4 regions of the Streptomyces sp. NPDC029956 genome follow, and region 2 is predicted to be linked to each of the others. Evidence: riboswitches for the same ligand, from Rfam matches in the RefSeq annotation. Region 2 holds a riboswitch; each other region holds the start of a gene.

Region 1 (4,579 bases), on a different contig from region 2:
CGAGGGCGACGAGTTCGGCGACGGTGAGTTCGAACTCGAGGGCGCTGTCCTGGGGGACGGTGGCGATGCGGCGGGCGCGGGCCTTGGGGCCCAGGGTGTGGAGGTCGTCGCCGTCGAGGAGGGCGCGGCCCGCCGTGGGGGTGAGGGTGCCGTAGACGCAGCGCAGGAGGGTGGTCTTGCCGCTGCCGTTGGGTCCGATGAGGCCGACGGTCTCGCCGGGGCGGACGGTGAGGTCGACGGAGCGGAGGCGGTTCTCGTACGAGAGGCCGTGCAGGCTCAGTTCGGTCACTGCGGTGCCCCTTCCGGGCGACGGCGCATCAGCCAGAGGAAGAACGGGCCGCCGGTGAGGGCGGTGAGGACGCCGACGGGGATGTCCTGGGGTGCGGCGACGGTCCGGGCGCCGAGGTCGGCGAGGACCAGGGCGAGCGCTCCGCCGAGCGCGGCGACCGGGAGGAGCCTGCGGTGCGGGGCGCCGACGGCGAGCCGGGCGGCGTGCGGGGCCATCAGGCCGACGAAGCCGACGGCTCCGCTGGCGGCGACCATGACGGCGGTGACGAGGGAGGCGAGGACGAAGACGGCGGCGCGGAAGCGGGCGGTGTCCAGGCCGAGGACGGTGGCGCCCTCCTCGCCGACGAGGAGCAGGTCGAGCGGGCGGGCCAGGGCGAGGAGGGCGCCGACGCCGACGGCGAGGACGGCAGCGGGCAGGGCCAGGGTGTCCCAGCGGGCGCTGCCGAGGCCGCCGAGGGACCAGTACATGGCCTCCTGGAACTGCTCGGGGCGTCCGGCGACGACCAGGAGCAGGGTGGCGAGGGCGGACAGGATGTAGGAGACGGCGACCCCGGCGAGGACGAGCCGGGTGCTGGTCAGCGTGCCGCCGCGGCGGGCGAGCCCGTAGACGAGGACGAGGGCGAGCAGAGCGCCCGCGAAGGCGCCGGCGGGCAGGGCGAGGGTGGTGGTCACGCCTCCGACGAGGCCCGCTCCCCCGCCGGCGACGAGGACGAGGACGGCTCCGGCGGAGGCGCCGGAGGAGATCCCGAGGAGGAAGGGGTCGGCGAGCCGGTTGCGGACGAGGGCCTGGAGGACGGCGCCGACGACCGCGAGTCCGGCGCCGACGACCGCCCCGAGCAGGACCCGGGGCAGTCGTACGTCGAGGACGATCGTGCGGTACGGGGAGGGGTCGGCGGCGCGTCCGGTGAGGGCGTCGAGGACCTGGCCGGGCGGGATGCGGACGGAGCCGAGGGCGAGCGAGGCGAGGGCCGCGGCGGCGAGGGCGAGGACCAGCCCGGCGACCACGGCCGTGTACCGCAGGGGCCCGCCGCCCGCCCGCACGGCCGGGCCGGAGCGCCCGGCACCGGCCCGCCCGGCGGGCTTGGCCGGCTGGGCGGGCTTGGCGGCGGGCTCGTCCGGTGGTTCGGGGCGCGGCGGGATCCGCGGCGGCGCGGGCGGTTCCCCCGGCGGCGGCACGGACGGTTCTCCCGACGGCGGCGCGGGCCGCTCTCCCGGTGATGTGCCCGCGGCGCGGGCCCCCGCGCTCATCGGGCCGGGTGGAGCTGGGCCGCCAGCTTGTCGACGGCCGCGGGGACGCGGACGCCGAGGACGGTGTCGGAGAGCGGCATCACGGCGAACCGGCGGTTCTTGATCGCCGGGACGTCCTTGAGTGCCGGGTCGTCGAGGAGCCGCTTCTTCTTCTGTTCGACGGTGGTGGAGCCGTAGTCGTAGATGACGACGACCTCGGGCCGGCGGGCGACGACCTGTTCCCAGGTGGCGTCGCCGAAGGGCTTGTCGAGGTCGGCGAAGACGTTGCGGCCGCCGGCGCGGGTGATGAGTTCGTTGCCGATGCCCTTGCCGCCCGCGGTGAAGGCGGTCTTGTCGCCGCTGTCGTAGACGAAGACGGAGACGGGTGCCGTGCCCTTGAGGCGCTTCTCGGTGGCGGCGACGGTGGTCCTCGCCTCCCGGACCCACTTCTCGGCCCGGTCGCGGACGCCGAACGTGCGGCCGATCTCGTCGACTTCGCGGTAGAGGTCGTCGACGGAGGGCGAACCGGAAGGGCAGTACTCGGTGTTGAGCCGGGTGTCGATGCCCGCGCGCTTCAGGTCGTCGCGGCTCCGGCCGTCCTTGCTCGCGAAGGCGGAGGAGTAGCCGCCGTACACGAAGTCGGGGTCGGCGGCGAGCAGGGCCTCCTTGGAGGGGTACTCCTTCGCGAGGACGGGGACGGAGTCGTACGCCTTCTTGTAGGCGGGGAGGACCGCGTCGTCGAGGTAGGCGGTGCCGACGAGGGACTTCTCCAGGCCGAGGGCGAGCATGACCTCGGTGACGTGCTGGTTCATGGTGACGGCGCGCTTCGGCGGGGTCTCGAACGTCGTCTTCACACCGCAGTTGGAGACGGTGTACGGGAATCCCGGGCCGGCCTTGGCGGCGGGGGTCTCCGCCGCGGGGGCCGAGCAGGCGGCGAGCATCGGGAGCAGGGCGGCGGCGGACAGCAGGGGCGCCAGGGGCAGCCGGGTACGGCGGGGCCAGGACATGACGGAACGTGCCTCCTCCGGGGATTTCCACGTCCCCGATCGGTGGTGAGAAGGCGGCAGGTCAGTTCCTGGCTTCCGTCTCCCGGAGGAGGCGGTCACAGTGGCGGGACCGTGCCGGATTCGCACCGGCTTCCTGGGTCCTGCCGCCCGTAGGTCCCGGCCAGTGTCTCAGGCGTCGTACTCCTCGACGACCTTGACCTCCTCCTCGGTCACGACGCCCTCGACGATCGTGAAGGAGCGGAACTGGAAGGGGCCGGCGCCGTCGCTGTCCGCGGTGGAGACGAGGACGTAGTGGGCCTGGGGCTCGTTGGCGTACGAGATGTCCGTGCGGGACGGGTAGGCCTCGGTCGCGGTGTGCGAGTGGTAGACGATGACGGGCTCCTCGTCCCGGTCGTCCATCTCGCGGTAGAGCTTGAGCAGGTCCGCGGAGTCGAACTCGTAGAAGGTGGGCGAGCGGGCGGCGTTGAGCATGGGGATGAACCGCTCGGGGCGGCCGGTGCCGACCGGTCCCGCGACCACGCCGCAGGCCTCGTCGGGGTGGTCCGCGCGGGAGTGGTCCACGATCTGGTCGTACAGGGCCCGGGTGATGGTCAGCATGGCGACAGGATAAGCCGACGGGCCGTTCCGTACCGGGGAGTGGTACGGAACGGCCCGTATGCCGAGACGATCGAGGTCAGGGTCGTTTGGGGACGACCCGGGGCGACCGCCCGTGGGGTCCGGTCAGGACCGCTTGGCGAAGGCTGCGCCCTCGGGGTTGCGGGACTTCAGGACCAGGTAGGAGACGCCGAGGATCAGACCCCAGACCGGGGCGGCGTACAGCGAGACGCGGGCGCCCTCGTCGATGCCCATCATCACGATGACCATGCCGATGAAGAGGAGCGCGAACCAGCTGGTGTACGGGGCTCCCGGGGCCTTGAAGGTGGACTCGGGGAGCTCGCCGCGGTTGGCCTTGGCCCGGTAGCGGATCTGGCAGACCAGGATCATGATCCAGGCCCACATGCCGGAGATGGTGGCGAAGGAGACGACGTACTCGAAGGCCTTGCCCGGGGCGACGTAGTTGATCCAGACGCCGACCAGCATCAGCGAGGCCGAGAAGGTCAGGCCGAGCAGCGGGGTGCCGCTCTTGGTGAGCTTCGTGAAGACCTTCGGGCCCTGGCCGTTGAGCGCGAGGTCGCGCAGCATGCGGCCGGTGGAGTACATGCCCGAGTTGCAGGAGGAGAGGGCGGCGGTCAGCACCACGAAGTTGACGATGGCGGCGCCGACGCCGAGGCCCATCTTCTGGAAGGCGGCGACGAACGGGGAGACGCCCGGCTGGAACTCGGTCCACGGGACGACCGACAGGATCATGATGAGCGCGCCGACGTAGAAGACGGCGATGCGCCACGGCACGGTGTTGATGGCCTTGGGCAGGACGGTCTTCGGGTCCTTGGACTCGCCGGCGGTGACGCCGACCAGCTCGACGGCGAGGAACGCGAACATCACGATCTGCAGGGTCATCAGCGTGTTGCCGATGCCGGTGGGGAAGAAGCCGCCCTGGTCCCACAGGTGGGTGACGGAGGCGGTGTCGCCGGCGTCGGAGAAGCCGATGGTGAGGATGCCGGCGCAGATCAGGATCATGCCGATGATGGCGGTGACCTTGACCATGGAGAACCAGAACTCCAGCTCACCGAAGAGCTTCACGGAGATCAGGTTGGCGCCGTAGAGGATCACGGTGAAGACCAGTGCGGAGATCCACTGCGGGATGTCCCACCAGTACGTCATATAGGTGGCTGCGGCGGTGACTTCGGTGATGCCGGTGACGACCCAGAAGAGCCAGTACGTCCAGCCGGTCACGAAGCCCCAGAACGGACCGACGAACTCCCGTGCGTACTCCGCGAAGGAGCCGGACACGGGGCGGTACATGAGGAGCTCGCCGAGGGCGCGCATGATGAAGAAGATGACCAGGCCCGCGATGGCGTACGCGAGGATCAGGCTGGGTCCCGCCTTGGCGATGGCCTTGCCGGCGCCGAGGAAGAGGCCGGTGCCGATGGCACCGCCGATCGCGATCATCTGGATCT
Region 2 (4,579 bases):
GGCCGCCTCCAGGCTGATCACATCGGCGTCGAGCTCGTCGATCGCCCGGACGATGTCCCCGAACTCGGCATAGCACATGTGGGTGTGGATCTGCGTGTCCGGCCGCACACCACTCGTGGTGAGACGGAAGGACTCGGTCGCCGAGGCCAGGTAGGCGGCATGCTCGGCCGTCCGCAGCGGCAGCGTCTCGCGCAGCGCCGGTTCGTCGACCTGGATCACCGAAGTCCCCGCCGCCTCCAGGTCGTTCACCTCGTCGCGCAGGGCGAGTGCCACCTGACGGGCGGTGTCCCCGAGCGGCTGGTCGTCCCGTACGAAGGACCAGGCGAGCATGGTCACCGGACCGGTCAGCATGCCCTTGACCGGCTTCGAGGTCTGCGCCTGGGCGTACGTCGTCCAGCGCACCGTCATCGGTTCGGGGCGGGAGATGTCCCCGGCGAGGATCGGGGGCCGGACGTAGCGGGTGCCGTACGACTGGACCCAGCCGTGCAGGGTGGCCAGGTAGCCGGTGAGCTGCTCGGCGAAGTACTGCACCATGTCGTTGCGTTCGGGCTCGCCGTGCACCAGGACGTCGATCCCCGTCTTCTCCTGGAAGGAGAGCACCTCGCGGATCTCGTCCCTGATCCGCTCCTCGTAGCCGGCGGCGTCGATCCGGCCGGTCCGCAGATCGGCCCGCGCGGCGCGCAGCTCACTCGTCTGCGGGAACGAGCCGATGGTCGTCGTCGGCAGCAGCGGCAGGCCCAGCTGGGCCCGCTGGGCCACGGTCCGTGCTGCGTAGGGCTGCGACCGCCGCCCGTCGTCATCGGTGACGGCCGCGGCACGGGCCCGTACGGCGGGGTTCCGGGTGAGGGCGGACCCGCTCCGGGACGCCAGGTCGGCGCGGTTCGCGGCGAGTTCGGCCGTGATGGCGTCGGTGCCCAGGGTGAGCCCGCGCGCCAGGACGGCGATCTCCGCGGTCTTCTGCCGGGCGAAGGCGAGCCAGCGGGCGATCTGCGGATCGATGCCCCGCTCGGCGGTGGCGTCGAGCGGCACGTGCAGGAGGGAGCAGGAGGCGGCGACGTCCACCTGATCGGCGAGCCCGAGGAGGGTACCGAGGGTTCCCAGGGACTTCTGGTAGTCGTTGATCCAGATGTTGCGTCCATTGACGACGCCCGCCACCAGGCGCTTGCCGGGCAGCCCGCCGACGGCGGCGAGGTCCTCCAGGTTGGCCGCGCCCGATTCCGTGAAGTCGAGGCCGAGCCCTTCGACCGGTGCCTTGGCCAGCACGCCCAGGGCGTCGCCGAGCCGCCCGAAGTAGGAGGCGACGAGCAGCTGGGGCCGGTCGGTGGCGGTACCGAGGTCGCGGTAGGCGCGGGTGGCGGCGTTGAGCTCGGCCGGTGTCCGGTCCTGGACCAGCGCCGGCTCGTCCAGCTGCACCCACTCCGCCCCGGCCGCGCGGAGGTCGGCGAGCACCTCCGCGTACACCGGCAGCAGCCGGTCCAGCAGGGTCAGCGGCTCGAAGTCCGGGGCCACGCCCGGTGCGGGCTTGGCGAGCAGCAGGTAGGTGACGGGGCCCACGAGGACCGGGCGGGCGCAGTGGCCGAGGGCGAGCGCCTCCCGCAGCTCGGCGACCTGCTTGCGGGAGTCGGCGGTGAAGACCGTGTCAGGTCCGAGCTCGGGCACGAGGTAGTGGTAGTTGGTGTCGAACCACTTGGTCATCTCCAGCGGTGCGATGTCCTGGGTGCCGCGGGCCATCGCGAAGTACCCGTCGAGCGCGTCCGCCGCGACGGCGGCACGGTGCCGGCCGGGGACGGCGCCGACCATCACCGTGGTGTCCAGGACGTGGTCGTAGTACGAGAAGTCACCGGTCGGAACCTCGTGGAGGCCGGCGTCGGTCAGCTGCCGCCAGTTGGACCGGCGCAGCCCGGCCGCGGTCTCCCGGAGCGCGCCGGCGTCGACACGGCCCTTCCAGTACCCCTCGACGGCCTTCTTCAGTTCGCGGTTCTCCCCCTGGCGGGGGTACCCGTACACGGTGGCTCGTACCGCCGCGGCCGCGGGCTTCGGTGTCACGGAACTCTCCTTCGCGAGATGTGTCCTGAGCGCCCCGGAGACGGGACGTGGACGCGAAGGAACGGACAGACCGGCGGACCACGACGCGGGGATGCCGCACGTGCCGCTCGATATGCGCGCCGACCCGCCCACGAGGTCACCGGGATCTCCGCACACGGAATCGTCCGCGTGCGGGCAACGGGCAGGTCTTCGGACTCGCGGGCACGCTCTCCGGATGCGACCGGAGGACACCTACTGGCCGTCGCTTCCCAGACCCGTCCGGGCCCAGTGCGTATGACGGCGGTCGTTCCCGCTCACCGCTGCGGGGCAGTCCCGGATTCCCACCGGGTTCCCTCTTGCGACGCATCCCGCCTGGCGGACGGGGCGAACCAGCTGCACGGCCACCTTAGGCGGACGAGGGCCGACCGCACACCCCTGACCGCATACCGGAACGCGACGACCGCACTTCGGCCACCCCTGGGTCGGACGGCTGCCGGACGGACGGGCCGGCAGGTCTCAGCGGTGCAGGTGCCGCTGCCAGTCCTGCGGGACGCGGTCGGCCGGGCCGGGGGCCGGCTGGTCGGCCGGGTGACCGTCGGGCGGGGCGAGGGCGGGGCCGGCGTCGTACAGGTCGTCGGTGGCGTAGTTCCAGAACCAGCTCTCGCCCGGCTCGAAGCTCTGGACGAGGGGATGCCCCGTGGACTTCCAGTGGGCGGTGGCGTGTTGGGCCGGAGAGGAGTCGCAGCAGCCGATGTGGCCGCACTCGGCGCAACGCCGCAGGTGGAACCACCAGCCGCCCACGCTGTCGCAGTCCACGCAGCCCGGGCCGCTGGGCGGGACGCTCGGGTCGATGCCCTCGATCTCGGTCATGTGCGCTCCTCGGCGGTGTCGGTGGGACGGACGGTGTCGGACCCGGACGCGGAGTCCGCTCCGGTGTCCGCCTCCGGTTCGGAAGCCGTCTCGGGGGCGGTCAGCGGCAGCAGCACCTGGAACCGGGTGTCGCCCGGGACGGACTCGACCTGGAGGCTTCCGTGGTGCTTGCTCACGACGATCCGCCAGGAGATGTCGAGGCCGAGGCCGGTGCCCTCGCCGACCGGTTTCGTCGTGAAGAAGGGGTCGAAGATCCGGCTGCGGATCTCCTCGGGGACGCCGGGGCCCGTGTCGCGGAACTCCACGAGCAGCCGGTCGCCCTCCCGGGCCGTACGGACCGTCAGGGTGCCGTCGCCGCCGTCGCTCCCGATGGCGGACACCGCGTTGTCGATGAGGTTGGTCCACACCTGGTTCAGCTCGGCCGGGTAGGCGGGCACGTCGGGGAGGGAACGGTCGTAGTCCTTGACGACGCGCACCCGGGGGCCGATCTTGCCGGTCAGCATCAGGAGCGTGCTGTCGAGGAGTTCGTGGACGTCGACCTCGCGGTGCGGGGCGCGGTCGAGCTGTGCGTACTGCTTGGCCGCGTCCACCAGGTGCGAGATGCGGTTGGTGGAGTCGTCGATCTCGTCCATCAACAGCTCTGTCTCGACCGTGTAGTTGAGCCAGCCGACGGCGCCCGGCAGCACGTCGTCGGCGACGGTCGCCGCCACCTGCTCCAGCCAGTCCGTGTCCAGACCGGCCTGGACGAAGGTGGGCGCGATGCGCCAGCCCTCCGGGATGCCGTGGTCCTCCAGCCAGTCGGCGAGCTCGTCCTCCCGGTCGGACGCCTCCAGCGGGCTGAGCACCGGTGCCTTGGCGACCCGTTCGGCGGTGCGTTCCTGGATCTCGATGAGGTCGGCGAGCGCCTCCCGGGAGTAGGGGCCCTTGGCGATGACGGACAGCTTGTGCCGCATCTTGCCGACCCGCTCCCGGAGCGCCGCCGTGGCCCGGACGGCCGCCGCGGCCGGGTTGTTGAGCTCGTGGGTGAGTCCGGCGGACAACGAGCCGAGCGCGAGGAGCCGTTCACGCTGCCCGATGGCGCGCTGGGCGTTCTTGGAGCCGAAGAACAGACCTTCGAGGAGGTGCAACGCCATGGGGAACCACTCGGCCATGAAGTCCGCGAACGACTGCGCGGGCATGACGAAGAACCGGGTGGACTCGGTCACGCGCATGGAGTTGTTGTACGTCTGGGGCACGCGGTCGCCCAGATACGCCTGCATGGCCCCGGCGTACACACCACGCTGCGAGGTGCGGCTCACTTCGACGTCGTCGCCGCCGACCCGGCGGTACAGGACGACGGTTCCCTCGATCATCACGTAGAAGCAGGTGGCGGGGTCGCCCTCGGTGTAGATGGGGCCGGGCCCGAACCGCTCCACCCGTCCCTCGGCGCACAGCCGGGAGAGCTGCTCGGGCGAGAGCTTCTCGAACAGGAACAGCGAGCCGATCTCGTGCTGGTCGCAGGGCATGACCTCGCCGCCTTCGCCTGCGTCGCCCCTACCACCGCGGTCCACGTCCTGTCCGCCCACGTCCTGTCCGTCCCTGCCCTGCCCGCTCATGACTGCTCCAGATACCGGTGGACGAGCATCACGGCCATGGCTCCCTCTCCCACGGCGGAGGCGACGCGCTTCGCGGACTGGGCGCGCGC
Region 3 (4,579 bases), on a different contig from region 2:
AGACCCACTGATCCGGCGCCGGACCTGACGAAGGCCGCCCTGCCCCACCCGGAGGCATGGCGGCCTTCGCCGTCCCCGGGCGAGGATGCGGGACATGCGCACCCGACCACTCCTCGCCCCGCTCGCCCTGCTCCCCTTCACCCTCGCCCTCGCCGTCACCGGTTGCGGCACCGAGACGGCGGGCGGCCCCCCGACGCCCGACGCGGCCGAGCTGGACGCCCGTGCCCGCTGGGCACAGACCGACAAGGACCATGTGTACGTCACCGAGGCCGAGGGCTTCGAAGCCTCCCGGATGGCGTCGGGGGTCGTCGGCGACGACGGCTTCCAGGTCTCCTACCTGCGGAAGGACGGCGTCCGCCTGACCGTCTCCGCCGAGCGCCGCCCCTTCTCGGAGAAGGAGTGCGCCGCGGCGGACAGCGCCGGGTCCGACGGCTGCGTCCGGGACGGAGACCGCTGGTACCTCCGCTCCCCCGGGCAGCACGCGTACGTACGCACCGAGAACGGGCTGCGCGTCGAGGTCGCCGCCCCGCTCACGGTGGACCGGAAGGCACTCCGGGGCGCCGCCGAGCGCACCCACCGCGCCGACGCCGCCGACCTCGACGCCGTCCTGCCGGAGCAGACGGGCGGCGGGCGGCCCGTCGGACGCGGCGACCTGCCGCCGGTGGGCGACGGCGCACCCGACAACTCGGTGGGGGCCGGCGGCTGAGACCCGCTGGGGGCCTCCGGGCCGCCGGAGGCACACTGCCCTCATGGACTTCACGATCAGGGCGGTACGGCCCGAGGACCACGAGGCGCTCGGTGAACTCACCGCGGGGACCTATCTGAACGACGGGCTGCTGAAGTACGGGGCGGAGGACTCGTATCTGCACGTGCTCCGGGACACCGCCCGGCGGGCGCGCGAGAGCGAGGTGCTCGTCGCCGAGGACGGCGACGGGCGACTGCTCGGCGGGGTGACCTTCGCCACCGGCTCGACCCCGTGGGCGGACATCGCCGTCGAGGGCGAGGCCGAGTTCCGGATGCTCGTGGTCTCCCGGGAGGCCCGCGGCCGGGGCGTCGGAGAGGCCCTCGTACGGGCCTGTATCGACCGCGCACGGGCCCTCCCCGGGTGCCGGCGCATCGTGCTGTCCACGGACGCCACGATGGTCTCCGCGCACCGGATCTACGAGCGTCTGGGCTTCGTCCGCACCCCGGACCGGGACTGGGAGCCCCTCCCCGACCACCGCCTGCGCACCTACTCCTTGGAGTTCTGAGCCGGGGGGGGCGACACAACATGTGGGGGGTTCCGCAAGCGGCGCCCCCCACATGTATGCTCATCCTCGCTGTCGACGCAGGGGAATCCGGCGCGAATCCGGAACTGTCCCGCAACGGTGTGCTTCGTACGGATACGACGTATTCGGGCGAGGTGAGTCCGAGGACCTGCCGCCAGCGCATCCGGTCCGTCCGTTCCGGGTGCCAACGACGTCCGGGCCTCGCGGAGTGGGCCGGTGGAAGCGTCGCGTCCGGCGTTACGGATGCCCGCATGCCCGCCATCCCCCGCCGCGGCCCCGAGCCGAGCGAGGGAGAGCCCCCACGTGACCATCGCGCCCGCCGATCCGGCTTCCGCCGAGGCTTCCGCGGTCGAGAGCGACGGCCCCGGGACCGTGCTGCTGCGGACCCTGACCGACCTCACCGCCGATCTCCCCGACACCGACCCCGGCAAGGTCGCCGCCGCCGCACTGCGCGGCCGCAGCGCAGTGGCGGACGAGGCGGAACTGCGCGAGCTGGCCACCGAGTCGGCCGCCGGTCTGATCGCCGAGGACCCGGCGTACTCCCGGCTCGCCGCCCGGCTCCTGACGATCACGATCGCCGACGAGGCCGCCGGCCAGGGCTCCTTCTCCTTCTCGGCCTCCGTCGCCGTCGGTCACCGCGAGGGCCTGATCGCCGACCGCACCGCCGAGTTCGTCGCGCTGCACGCGGACCGGCTCGACGCGACGATCGACGCGACCGCCGACGACCGCTTCGGCTACTTCGGTCTGCGCACCCTCTACTCGCGCTACCTGCTGCGCCACCCGATCACCCGCAAGGTGGTCGAGACCCCGCAGCACTTCATGCTCCGTGTGGCCTGCGGCCTCGCCGAGGACGACAGCGTCCGCGCGCTCGACGAGGTCACCGCCCTCTACCGCCTGATGAGCCGGCTCGACTACCTGCCGTCCTCCCCCACGCTCTTCAACTCCGGCACCCGCCACCCGCAGATGTCCTCCTGCTACCTCCTGGACTCCCCGCAGGACGAGCTGGACTCCATCTACGACCGCTACCACCAGGTCGCGCGCCTCTCGAAGCACGCGGGCGGCATCGGCCTCTCCTACTCCCGCATCCGCGCCCGCGGTTCGCTGATCCGCGGCACCAACGGGCACTCCAACGGCATCGTGCCGTTCCTGAAGACCCTCGACGCCTCCGTCGCCGCCGTGAACCAGGGCGGCCGCCGCAAGGGCGCCGCCGCCGTCTACCTGGAGACCTGGCACGCGGACATCGAGGAGTTCCTGGAGCTCCGCGACAACACGGGCGAGGACCAGCGCCGTACGCACAACCTGAACCTGGCGCACTGGATCCCCGACGAGTTCATGCGCCGCGTCAACGCCGACGCCGACTGGTCGCTGTTCTCCCCCTCGGACGTGCCCGAGCTCGTCGACCTGTGGGGCGCGGAGTTCGACGCCGCCTACCACAAGGCCGAGGCCGCGGGCCTGGCCCGCAAGACGATGCCGGCCCGCGACCTGTACGGCCGCATGATGCGGACCCTGGCCCAGACCGGCAACGGCTGGATGACCTTCAAGGACGCCTCGAACCGGACGGCCAACCAGACCGCCGAGCCCGGCCACACCGTCCACTCCTCCAACCTCTGCACGGAGATCCTGGAGGTCACCGACGACGGCGAGACCGCGGTCTGCAACCTGGGCTCGGTCAACCTCGGCGCCTTCGTCGTCGACGGCGACATCGACTGGGAGCGCCTCGACTCCACCGTCCGCACGGCCGTCACCTTCCTCGACCGGGTCGTCGACATCAACTTCTACCCGACCGAGCAGGCGGGCCGCTCCAACGCCCGCTGGCGCCCGGTCGGCCTGGGCGCGATGGGCCTCCAGGACGTCTTCTTCCAGCTGAAGCTGCCGTTCGACTCCGCCGAGGCGCGCGCGCTGTCCACCCGTATCGCCGAGCGCATCATGCTCGCCGCGTACGAGGCCTCCGCCGACCTCGCCGAGCGCAGCGGTCCGGTCCCCGCCTGGGACAAGACCCGCGCCGCCCGCGGTGTGCTCCACCCGGACCACTACGAGGTCGAGCTGAACTGGCCGGAGCGCTGGGCCGCGCTGCGCGAGCGGATCGCCGCCGTCGGCATGCGCAACAGCCTCCTCCTCGCCATCGCTCCGACCGCGACGATCGCCTCGATCGCCGGCGTGTACGAGTGCATCGAGCCGCAGGTCTCCAACCTGTTCAAGCGCGAGACGCTCTCGGGCGAGTTCCTCCAGGTCAACTCGTACCTGGTCGACGAGCTGAAGGAGCTCGGCGTGTGGGACGCGCAGACCCGTGAGGCGCTGCGCGAGTCCAACGGCTCGGTGGCCGGCTTCACCTGGGTCCCGGCCGAGGTCCGCGAGCTGTACCGCACGGCGTGGGAGATCCCGCAGCGCGGCCTGATCGACATGGCCGCCGCCCGGACCCCGTTCCTCGACCAGTCGCAGTCGCTGAACCTGTTCCTGGAGACGCCGACGATCGGCAAGCTGTCGTCGATGTACGCGTACGCCTGGAAGCAGGGTCTGAAGACCACGTACTACCTGCGCTCCCGTCCGGCGACCCGGATCGCCCGCGCCGCCCAGGCCGCGGCGCCCACCGCCGCCACCATCCCCGTCCAGCAGGCGACCCCCGACGCGGACGCCCTCGCCTGCTCCCTTGAGAACCCCGAGTCCTGCGAGGCCTGCCAGTAATGAGCACCAACGAGAAGAAGAACCTCCTCGACCCGGGCTTCGAGCTGACCCTCCGTCCGATGCGCTACCCGGACTTCTACGAGCGCTACCGCGACGCGATCAAGAACACCTGGACCGTGGAGGAGGTCGACCTCCACTCGGACGTCGCCGACCTCGCCAAGCTGACCCCGGCCGAGCAGCACATGATCGGCCGACTGGTCGCGTTCTTCGCGACGGGCGACTCGATCGTCTCGAACAACCTGGTCCTGACGCTCTACAAGCACATCAACTCCCCGGAGGCGCGCCTGTACCTGTCGCGCCAGCTGTTCGAGGAGGCCGTGCACGTCCAGTTCTACCTGACGCTGCTCGACACCTACCTGCCCGACCCGGACGACCGCGCGGCCGCGTTCGACGCGGTCGAGGAGATCCCCTCCATCCGCGAGAAGGCGCAGTTCTGCTTCAAGTGGATGGACTCGGTCGAGAAGATCGAGCGCCTGGAGACGGCCGCCGACCGCCGCCGCTTCCTGCTGAACCTGATCTGCTTCGCCGCGTGCATCGAGGGCCTGTTCTTCTACGGCGCCTTCGCGTACGTGTACTGGTTCCGGTCCCGCGGCCTGCTGCACGGCCTCGCGACCGGCACGAACTGGGTC
Region 4 (4,579 bases), on a different contig from region 2:
CGAGGGCGACGAGCCCCCGGTCGCCGCCCACTTCGAACAGCAGCGGGATCGCGCCCGTGACACAGAACCCGAGCGGGATCCGGAACGCCCGCCACAGCGCCCGGCCCGGCACGCCGGCCGGACCGAGCAGCACGGTGAGCGTGGCCGCCGCGACGAGGACCGCGCCGGGCCACGGCGGCAGGCCGACCGCGCACAGGGTGAGACCGAAGCCGAGAAGCGCCTTCTCGGCGGGATGGCGGCGGCGCCAGCGACTGCTGTGCGCCGCCGCGTCGATCGGCAGCATCGGCGACTACGCGCCCGGACCGGTGCCGGCGCTGGAGCCGGTGGTGTCGGAGGGGGAACCGGCGCTGGAACCGGCGCCGCTCTCGTGCTCCGCCGTCCCGGCCCCGGCGGCCCCTGTCACCCCCGCTCCGGCGCCCTGCACCTGGGACGTCTCGGCTGCCTCGGCCCGCGCCGCGCCCTGTCGACGGCCGCGCCGCAGACCGAAGTAGTACGCCAGGACACCGGCACCGAGGGCCGCCTGAAGGGCGAACAGCGCCGACTCGATCTCCCCGGACGGCGGCTCGTAGAGCGGGCTGAACCACGGCTCGTAGTCCGGCTGGAGTTCCGTGATCGCGGTCTCGGCCTCCGCGTCGGCCCCCGCGAAGGGCTCCTCCTTGTGGTCCCCGAGTCCCAGCGCGAGCGGCAGGACCGCGAGCGCGGCGACGACGAGGAGCAGCAGGGCGTTGATCTTCGTGTTCCGGCTCATCGAGCGCTCGCCTCCTCGCGTCGCTCCGACGTGCGTCCGGTGAGGACGCCGAGCCGGATCAGGTCGCCCTTGCTGGACTGGGTCAGCAGGCGCATCACGAGCACGGTGAGCAGGCCCTCGCTGACCGCGAGCGGAATCTGGGTGACGGCGAAGATCCCGCCGAACTTGGCGAGCGCGCCGGGGATGCCGCTGCCCGGGTCGGGGAAGGCGAGCGCCAGCTGGACGCTGGTGACGCAGTACGTGGACAGGTCGGCGACGAACGCGCCGAAGAAGACGGCGACCATCAGCGGCGCACCGAACCGGCGCAGCAGTACATAGGCCCCGAATCCCGCCCAGGGCCCGACGATCGCCATCGAGAAGACGTTCGCGCCGAGCGTGGTGAGCCCGCCGTGGGCGAGCAGGAGCGCCTGGAACAGCAGGGTGATCGTTCCCAGGACCGCCATGATCGGCGGCCGGAACAGGATGGCACCGAGGCCGGTACCGGTGGGATGTGAACAACTCCCCGTCACGGAGGGCAGCTTGAGTGCCGACAGGACGAACGTGAAGGCGCCGGCGGCGCCGAGCAACAGGGTGGACTCAGGATTGGACCGCACTTCGCGGGTCAGCGCGCGGACCCCGTGGACGACGAACGGCGCGGACGCGACGCCCCAGGCGGCCGCGTGCACAGGGGGCAGATACCCCTCGGCTATATGCATGGTTGGGAGACCCTCTCCAGCACCTCGTGGATGGACAACGCACCCTGGCCGGTCTCCTGGCTGACGGTCATTCCGCCCGACTCCGCCTTCCCACACCACGACGGTCTCCCGACGTGGTCCAGTGGCTTCCCCGAGGGTGTTCCCCGCGGGGGTGGAGCCGGACCTCCCGATCACAGTGGCGAGGGCCGCACCGGTACTGCACCGGTTTCCCGTACACCAAGGCCCTGTGACATTAGTGCGTTGACCAGGTACATCACAATGTGGGTGCTCGTAGGGTCCCCGCGGCCTAGCTGTTCCTGGCGTTGCGCACCAGGGCCGCGATCGCACCCGGGGCCACGAGGACCGCTGCCGCGAGCGCCGCGAGCAGCATGGGGTCGGGACCGTCGTAGCCGGCCGACACCTCCGCGTTGGCTCCGAACAGGGCGGCGCCGATCACCAGGAGGGCCGAGACGCCGAGTACGCCCCTCGCCCATCCCCTGCGGGCGGACGGAGTGCGCAGGGGCACGAGTGCGATCAGCAACCACACGAGCGCGAAAACGACCATGACAGGCAGACTGCCCATTGCCCCTCCTCCATCACCTGGGCGGACCAGGTGGACCACAGGTGAACGCCAGCGCCCGGAGAGGCCCGGCAGCACAGCCGTCTCAGGGCCGCGATCTCCAAGAGTAGGTCGCACTCACGTCGCCACAGCGGCCGAGTTCCGGCCAAACGGCGCCTGAAACCCGACCACTTGAGGCTGCTGCACAGGATTCCCGTGCCCTCACTCCTTGCGGTAGGCGTACGCCTCCGACGCGGCGGCCGCCACGGCGTCGAGGTCCCCGCCCGCGCTCGCCGTGACCAGGGCGGCGACCGCGCCCTCGACGAACGGCGCGTCCACGAGCCGGGAACCCTCGGGCAGTTCGTCGCCCTCCGCGAGGAGGACCTTCACCGTGAGCACCGCGCTCCCCAGATCGACGAGGATCGCCACCCCGGCGCCCCCGTCCACGGCCTTCGCCGCCGCGGAGATCAGCTCGGAACTCGTCCCGAGACCACCGTCGGGGGTCCCGCCGGCCGGGACGACCGGGGCGAGGTCACCGCCCCCGGCGAGCCCCTGGGCCAGCTCGGCCACGGCGGTCGCGACGGCGGCGCTGTGCGAGACGAGCACGATGCCGACGAGACCGGAGCCGACCGCGCTCATGAGGCCCCCTCGGTGCTGGGCGTCTCCGTCGTCCCGGCCGTCTCCGTACGGGCGGTCTCGTCGAGGGCGGCGAACAGCAATGCGGAGGACGTGGCCCCGGGATCCTGGTGTCCCACCGACCGCTCGCCCAGGTAGCTGGCCCTGCCCTTGCGCGCCCGCAGGGGTACGGTCGCGAGGGCACCCTCCTCGGCCGCCGCGCGGGCCGCGCCGAACGACTTCCGCAGGCCCTCCACGGCCGGCACGAGCGCGTCGAGCATCGTCTTGTCGCCCACCTGCGCGCCGCCCAGCTGGGACACGGCGGCCACGCCCGAGCCGAACGCCTCCGCCAACTGCTCCCGGGTGACGCGCTCGTCGTCGCCGAGCGTCTTGCCGGTACGACGCAGCAGCGTGCCGTACAGGGGCCCCGAAGCGCCGCCCACGGTGGAGATCAGGTGCCGTCCGGCTGCGGTGAGCACACCGCCCGGTGTGGCGGGCGGGTCCTTGGCCAGGGTCTCGGTCACGGCGGCGAAGCCGCGCTTGAGGTTGGCGCCGTGGTCGGCGTCGCCGATGGCCGAGTCGAGCTCGGTGAGCCGGTCCGCCTCCCGGTCGACGGCTTCGGCCACGGCGGCCAGCCAGCGCACGAGGAAGTCGGCGTCGAAGGTCTGTGTCATGTCGGTCTCCTCTTCTCGTTCGTCTCACCGGCCCCAGCGAAGCGCGGGCGTCTCCACGGGCGCGTCCCAGAGACGCAGGAGCTCCTCGTCCACCTCGCACAGGGTCACCGAGCATCCGGCCATGTCGAGCGAGGTCACGTAGTTCCCGACGAGGGTCCGGGCCACCGGCACACGCCGCTCGCCCAGGACGCGCTGCACCTCGGCGTTGAACCCGTACAGCTCGAGGAGAGGAGTGGCGCCCATCCCGTTGACCAGGGCGATGACAGGCCCGGACGGACGGAGGTCCTCGACGACGGCGTCGACGGCGAAGTCCGCGATCTCGCGGGAGGTCATCATCGGCCGCCGCTCGCGGCCCGGCTCGCCGTGGATGCCGATGCCCAACTCCAGCTCGCCCTCGGGAAGATCGAAGGTGGGGCTGCCCTTGGCGGGGGTGGTGCACGCGCTCAGGGCGACACCGAAGGAACGGCAGCGCTCGTTGACCCGGCGTGCGATCGCCTCCACGCGCTCCAGGGGCGCGCCCTCCTCGGCCGCGGCGCCCGCGATCTTCTCTACGAAGAGCGTGCCGCCGGTCCCGCGCCGGCCGGCCGTGTAGAGGCTGTCCGTGACGGCGACGTCGTCGTCGATGAGGACCTTGGCGACCTGGATGCCCTCGTCCTCGGCGAGCTCCGCCGCCATCTCGAAGTTCAGCACGTCACCGGTGTAGTTCTTGACGACGAACAACACCCCGGCGCCACTGTCGACGGCGGCCGCGGCCCGCACCATCTGGTCGGGCACCGGGGAGGTGAACACCTCGCCGGGACAGGCGGCCGCCAGCATCCCGGGCCCCACGAACCCCCCGTGCAACGGCTCGTGTCCGGAGCCGCCGCCGGACACCAACGCGACCTTCCCGGCCACGGGCGCGTCCCGCCGCACCACGACCCGCCGCTCCACGTCGACGGTGAGCTCGGGATGAGCGGCGGCCATCCCGCGCAACGCGTCGGCGACGACGGTCTCGGGCACGTTGATGAGCATCCTCATGGTTACCTCCTGATGAGACTAACAGGCAAGCTGCTGGGCAGGGTCTTTGCAGGTCAGAGCATGTGGAGCGAAATGTTGATCTTGACGGTCCCTGGCGCCGGGTGGCGGTTCTGGGCGGTACTGATGCTGACTCAATGCTGACTTTCCTGATGGCGCATCAGGTTCCCGTCGCGCGCAACGATCTTTGCGAATGCGCATCATGGTGCAATTATCGACGCGAGGTCGCGGTGGCGCACCGGTGCGTCACCCGTCGGACCCAGGCGACTTCGACCACGGAACCTGCGACGGCGAT

The links. A riboswitch is a leader RNA that binds a small molecule or an ion and turns the genes downstream of it on or off. The one in region 2 is predicted to bind cobalamin.
Region 1: it holds a riboswitch for cobalamin, as region 2 does, so the genes downstream of both, ACZ4XX_RS06650 (ABC transporter substrate-binding protein) here and metE (5-methyltetrahydropteroyltriglutamate--homocysteine S-methyltransferase) in region 2, are expected to answer to the same signal.
Region 3: it holds a riboswitch for cobalamin, as region 2 does, so the genes downstream of both, ACZ4XX_RS18260 (ribonucleoside-diphosphate reductase subunit alpha) here and metE (5-methyltetrahydropteroyltriglutamate--homocysteine S-methyltransferase) in region 2, are expected to answer to the same signal.
Region 4: it holds a riboswitch for cobalamin, as region 2 does, so the genes downstream of both, ACZ4XX_RS27440 (energy-coupling factor ABC transporter permease) here and metE (5-methyltetrahydropteroyltriglutamate--homocysteine S-methyltransferase) in region 2, are expected to answer to the same signal.

What each region holds. Positions count from the first base shown of each region.
Region 1 covers NZ_JBVHZJ010000006.1:108,320-112,898, reverse strand. The annotation lists gene ACZ4XX_RS06660 (ABC transporter ATP-binding protein) at 1-289, opposite strand, end outside; gene ACZ4XX_RS06655 (FecCD family ABC transporter permease) at 286-1,329, opposite strand; gene ACZ4XX_RS06650 (ABC transporter substrate-binding protein) at 1,533-2,522, opposite strand; cobalamin riboswitch at 2,565-2,698, opposite strand; gene ACZ4XX_RS06645 (M67 family metallopeptidase) at 2,691-3,119, opposite strand; gene ACZ4XX_RS06640 (amino acid permease) at 3,243-4,579, opposite strand, start outside.
Region 2 covers NZ_JBVHZJ010000031.1:71,939-76,517, forward strand. The annotation lists gene metE (5-methyltetrahydropteroyltriglutamate--homocysteine S-methyltransferase) at 1-2,046, opposite strand, end outside; cobalamin riboswitch at 2,210-2,434, opposite strand; gene ACZ4XX_RS23950 (UBP-type zinc finger domain-containing protein) at 2,542-2,895, opposite strand; gene ACZ4XX_RS23955 (ATP-binding protein) at 2,892-4,400, opposite strand; gene ACZ4XX_RS23960 (NAD(P)/FAD-dependent oxidoreductase) at 4,487-4,579, opposite strand, start outside.
Region 3 covers NZ_JBVHZJ010000020.1:44,346-48,924, forward strand. The annotation lists gene mctP (monocarboxylate uptake permease MctP) at 1-11, shown strand, start outside; gene ACZ4XX_RS18250 (hypothetical protein) at 95-706, shown strand; gene ACZ4XX_RS18255 (GNAT family N-acetyltransferase) at 750-1,250, shown strand; cobalamin riboswitch at 1,273-1,438, shown strand; gene ACZ4XX_RS18260 (ribonucleoside-diphosphate reductase subunit alpha) at 1,572-3,950, shown strand; gene ACZ4XX_RS18265 (ribonucleotide-diphosphate reductase subunit beta) at 3,950-4,579, shown strand, end outside.
Region 4 covers NZ_JBVHZJ010000040.1:14,134-18,712, reverse strand. The annotation lists gene cbiQ (cobalt ECF transporter T component CbiQ) at 1-283, opposite strand, end outside; gene ACZ4XX_RS27445 (energy-coupling factor ABC transporter substrate-binding protein) at 290-748, opposite strand; gene ACZ4XX_RS27440 (energy-coupling factor ABC transporter permease) at 745-1,443, opposite strand; cobalamin riboswitch at 1,473-1,706, opposite strand; gene ACZ4XX_RS27435 (hypothetical protein) at 1,730-2,005, opposite strand; gene ACZ4XX_RS27430 (PTS-dependent dihydroxyacetone kinase phosphotransferase subunit DhaM) at 2,204-2,620, opposite strand; gene dhaL (dihydroxyacetone kinase subunit DhaL) at 2,617-3,270, opposite strand; gene dhaK (dihydroxyacetone kinase subunit DhaK) at 3,295-4,287, opposite strand.